DNA from 2 places in the Kitasatospora sp. NPDC059673 genome. Region 2 is predicted to be linked to the other one. Evidence: predicted binding sites of a transcription regulator. Region 2 holds the regulator's gene; the other holds the start of a gene.

Region 1 (2,393 bases), on a different contig from region 2:
GAAGCCCGGGGCCTTGACGGCGACGGACTTGAAGGTGCCGCGGATCTTGTTCACGACCAGGGTCGACAGGGCCTCGCCCTCGACGTCCTCGGCGATGATGACGAGCGGCTTGCCGCTCTGCATGACCTTCTCCAGCAGCGGGAGCAGGTCCTTGACCGAGGAGATCTTGGAGTTGGCGATGAGGATGTACGGGTCCTCGAAGCTCGCCTCCATGCGCTCCAGGTCGGTGGCGAAGTAGGCGGAGATGTAGCCCTTGTCGAAGCGCATGCCCTCGGTGAGCTCGAGCTCCAGGCCGAAGGTGTTGCTCTCCTCGACGGTGATGACGCCTTCCTTGCCGACCTTGTCCATGGCCTCGGCGATGAGCTCGCCGATCTGGGTGTCGGCGGCCGAGATGGAGGCGGTGGAGGCGATCTGCTCCTTGGTCTCCACGTCCTTGGCCTGGGCCAGCAGCTGGTCGGAGACGGCGGCGACGGCCTTCTCGATGCCGCGCTTCAGGGCCATCGGGTTGGCGCCGGCGGCGACGTTGCGCAGACCCTCGCGGACGAGCGCCTGGGCCAGCACGGTGGCGGTGGTGGTGCCGTCACCCGCGACGTCGTCGGTCTTCTTGGCGACCTCCTTGACGAGCTCGGCACCGATCTTCTCGTACGGGTCCTCGAGCTCGATCTCCTTGGCGATGGAGACACCGTCGTTGGTGATGGTGGGGGCGCCCCACTTCTTCTCCAGAACGACGTTGCGACCCTTGGGGCCGAGCGTGACCTTCACGGCGTCGGCAAGCTGGTTCATGCCACGCTCAAGGCCGCGGCGGGCTTCCTCGTCAAAGGCGATGATCTTGGCCATTAGAAGTGGTCCTCCGGGACACGGTCGACTGCTCGGACCAAGGGGGTGCCCGCGACGGACGGCCCAGGAGAGCGCGGGTCCTGTCCCCGCCGCTTCCGGGGCCTCACCGGCCCGGTCCGTTGTCACTCTCACGCTGTGAGTGCTAACGCCAATGATTAGCACTCGGGGGTGTCGAGTGCAAGCCCATTCGGCGCCCTCCGACAGCCCTCCCGGGAAACCCGCAGGCCGGGCCGGAGAACGCCGACAGGCCCGACCTCGGACGCGTCGCGCCGGGGCCGGACCTGCCGGGTCGTACCTGTCGTGGGTGCGGTCTACCGGGCCGTCAGGCGCCGGCGGCGCGGACCATGTCGGCCTGCGGACCCTTCTGACCCTGCGAGATCTCGAACTCGACCCGCTGGCCCTCTTCCAGGGTGCGGTAGCCGTCCATCTGGATCGCGCTGTAGTGGACGAACACGTCCGCTCCACCGTCGACCGCGATGAAGCCGTAGCCCTTCTCGGCGTTGAACCACTTGACGGTGCCCTGAGCCATTCCGAACTCCCCTTGTGCTGTGCTGGCCCTTCAGAGATCCGCGGGACGCGGACCCGGAGGTCTGGAAGGCCGGCCTGTGGGGACTCCCCCCCGTACGGCGCAGCCTCTGTCGCGGCTGAATGTATCCGGATATGCGCCCTCTGCAACAGGGCCTAATTTTGCGGAAACTCCGCGCCCGGCAGGGGATATGACGGGGCGAAAGGTATGCAGGGCGACAATTGCCACCGGACATAACGGACGCGTCCCCGCAAATCGCCGGAAGAATTCTGACGGCGGCCTGACAGGCCGAGCGGCGAACGGTCCGGCGCATGTCTCGGAGCGCGGGACGGGACGGGGCCGGCGCGAGGTGCGGCACGGGGAAAAGCGAGGATTGGAACGGGCCGTATCGGGGAACGGCTCCACCCGCACTCTACTCCCCCGCAAAGGCGGGAATTCCAGCGGCCCGCCGGGTCGGAATCACGGCTGCCCGCACGCCCTCGGCCGATGCGCCGAGCCGCCGCCAGGCGGCTCGGAAATCGAATTCCGAGCGCGCGCCCGACGGCGGCGGAGCGAATGCGCGGGGCGGCGTCAGCAGCCGCCGGCCACCGCCGGAATGATCGACACCGAGGCGCCGTCCTTGATCTCGGTCTCCAGACCGTCCGCGAAGCGCACGTCGTCGTCGTTGACGTACACGTTCACGAAGCGGCGCAGCTTGCCGGTGTCGTCCAGCAGGCGGGCGGCGATGCCGGTGTGGTTGGCCTCCAGGTCCGCGACGACGGCGGCCAGGGTGGCGCCCTCGGCGGTCACCTCGGCGGCGCCGCCAGTGTAGGTGCGGAGGATGGTGGGGATGCGGACGGTGGCGCTCATGGGGTTGGCTCCTCGAAGAACTTGGGGGGGTCAGGCCGGGAGGGTTCAGGCGGAGGCGAGACCGGCGGCGCGGAAGGACTCCAGCGTCGGGCGGATCACGGCGGTCATGCCGGAGTCGGCGACCGCGTCGAGGGTCTTCAGGCCGTCACCGGTGTTGATCGCGACGGTCTCCTTGCCCGGG
Region 2 (2,393 bases):
TCTGCAGCGGCACCTGGGTGCCGAGCGCGGCGGCCGTCATCGGGATGGTGACCGTGCAGTGCAGGTCGTCGCCGCGGCGCTGGAAGACGGAGTGGCTGGTCTCGGCGATCTCCACGTACAGGTCGCCGGCCGGGCCGCCACCGGGGCCGACCTCGCCCTCGCCGGCCAGCTGGATCCGGGTGCCGTTGTCGACACCGGCGGGGATCTTCACCGTGAGGGTGCGGCGGGCCCGGACCCGGCCGTCGCCCGCGCACTCGGGGCACGGGGTCGGGACGACGGTGCCGAAGCCCTGGCACTGCGGGCAGGGGCGGGAGGTCATGACCTGGCCCAGGAAGGACCGGGTGACCTGGGAGACCTCGCCCTTGCCGCGACACATGTCGCAGGTCTGCGCGGAGGTGCCGGGCGCGGCACCCTCGCCGTTGCAGGTGGTGCAGGTGACGGCGGTGTCGACCTGGAGTTCCTTGGTGGTGCCGAACGCGGCCTCCTCCAGGGTGATCTCCAGCCGGATCATCGCGTCCTGCCCGCGGCGGGTGCGCGAACGCGGGCCGCGCTGGCCGGTCGCGGCGCCGAAGAAGGCGTCCATGATGTCGGAGAAGCCGAATCCGGCCGCCCCGGCGCCGAAGCCGCCCGCGCCGCCGCCGTTCGGCGACAGCGGGTCGCCGCCGAGGTCGTAGACCTGACGCTTCTGCGGATCGGAGAGCACCTCGTAGGCGGCGTTGATCTCCTTGAACCGCTCCTGCGTCTTCGGGTCCGGGTTGACGTCCGGGTGCAGTTCACGGGCGAGGCGCCGGAACGCCTTCTTGATCTCGTCCTGCCCCGCGTCGCGTCGGACGCCGAGTACCGCGTAGTAGTCCGTGGCCACCAAATGCTCCGGTTTGTTCCGCCTCTAGAAGTGCTTGCGAGTGCTGCGTGACGGTCTCACGCAGCCTTGTTATGACTCGTCCAGGATCTGGCCGACGTATCGCGCCACCGCTCGCACCGCCCCCATTGTGCCCGGGTAATCCATCCGGGTCGGACCGATCACACCCAGCTTCGCCACGCTCTGGTCGCCCGAACCGTAACCGACGGAGACCACCGACGTGGAATTCAGGCCCTCGTAGGCGTTCTCGTGCCCGATCCGGACCGTCATCGCGGAGTCTCCGGTCTCACCCAGCAGGCGCAGCAGCACCACCTGCTCCTCCAGTGCCTCCAGCACCGGACGGATGGACAGCGGGAAGTCGTGGCCGAACCGGGTCAGGTTGGCGGTGCCCGCCAGCATGATCCGTTCCTCGTTCTGTTCGGCGAGTGTTTCGAACAGCACGGTCAGCACGGTGCTGACCGAGGGCCGGTCGGCCGGTTCGAAACCGGCCGGCAGGTCCTCCAGCAGGGTCGGCACCTCGGGCAGCCGGCAGCCGCCCGCCATGCCGTTCAGCCTGGCCCGCAGGTCTCCCAGCACGCTCTCGCCGACCGGGCCGGGGCAGTCCACCATCCGCTGCTCGACCCGGCCGGTGTTGGTGATCAGCACCAGCATCAGCTTGGTCGCGGTGAGCGGGACGAGTTCGATGTGCCGCACCGTGGAACGCGTCAGCGACGGGTACTGGACCACCGCGACCTGCCGGGTCAGCTGCGCCAGCAGCCGCACCGTGCGGGCCACCACGTCGTCCAGGTCGACCGCGCCCTCCAGGAAGTGCCGGATCGCCCGGCGCTCCGGAGCCGTCATCGGCTTCACCTCGGCGAGGCGGTCGACGAACAGCCGGTAGCCCTTGTCGGTGGGGATCCGGCCCGCGCTGGTGTGCGGCTGGTGGATGAACCCGTCCTCCTCCAGCGCGGCCATGTCGTTGCGCACCGTCGCGGGCGACACGCCCAGGTTGTGGCGCTCCACCAGGGCCTTGGAGCCGACCGGCTCCTCGGTGCCCACGTAGTCCTGGACGATCGCGCGGAGCACTGCCAGCCGGCGCTCGTCCAGCGGGCGCACGGACGGGCGCGTGTCGATCCGGCGGCCGTCGGGCTTGCCGTCGTCCGGCATGAGCACGCACCTCCGTCGTCGTCCGTTGAACCGGTGGTCGATCCACTCTGGCACTCAACTGGGCAGAGTGCCAGAACCGTACCTGCCAGTGTACGGCCCGGGCCTGATGGCAGGAACGGTCCGCCGACGTGATCCTCGACCGAAAACCGCGCCGCCGGGCACCGGCGGGCCGACACGGCCGCATTCCCATCGGATTCCCATCGTTCCGGATGGTGCCTGCGGGCCCCGCCGGTGGCAGCATCGAAGGCGAAGACGGCGAAGGAGAAGCAGCGATGTCGGCCTCACGGCAGCACTCCCGGTTCACCCCCGACCGCGGCCTGACCGGCCGGATGGTCACCACCATGTTCCTGATCGGCCTGCTCTACGTCGGCTTCACCGGGGTGCTGAT

What was found. The regulator HrcA, encoded in region 2, represses chaperone genes, less so after heat shock. The targets are predictions, from matches to a motif close to TTNGCACTCNGNNNNNCNGAGTGCNAA.
Region 1: groL (chaperonin GroEL) is a predicted target of HrcA. The motif match lies at 993-1,019, and genes of this name have one in related genera.

What each region holds. Positions count from the first base shown of each region.
Region 1 is NZ_JBHWEN010000038.1:8,167-10,559, forward strand. Features, by position in the region: gene groL (chaperonin GroEL) at 1-837, opposite strand, end outside; gene ACFV18_RS30615 (cold-shock protein) at 1,160-1,366, opposite strand; gene ACFV18_RS30620 (MoaD/ThiS family protein) at 1,934-2,212, opposite strand; gene thrC (threonine synthase) at 2,258-2,393, opposite strand, start outside.
Region 2 is NZ_JBHWEN010000011.1:87,623-90,015, forward strand. Features, by position in the region: gene dnaJ (molecular chaperone DnaJ) at 1-862, opposite strand, end outside; gene hrcA (heat-inducible transcriptional repressor HrcA) at 932-2,005, opposite strand; gene htpX (zinc metalloprotease HtpX) at 2,278-2,393, shown strand, end outside.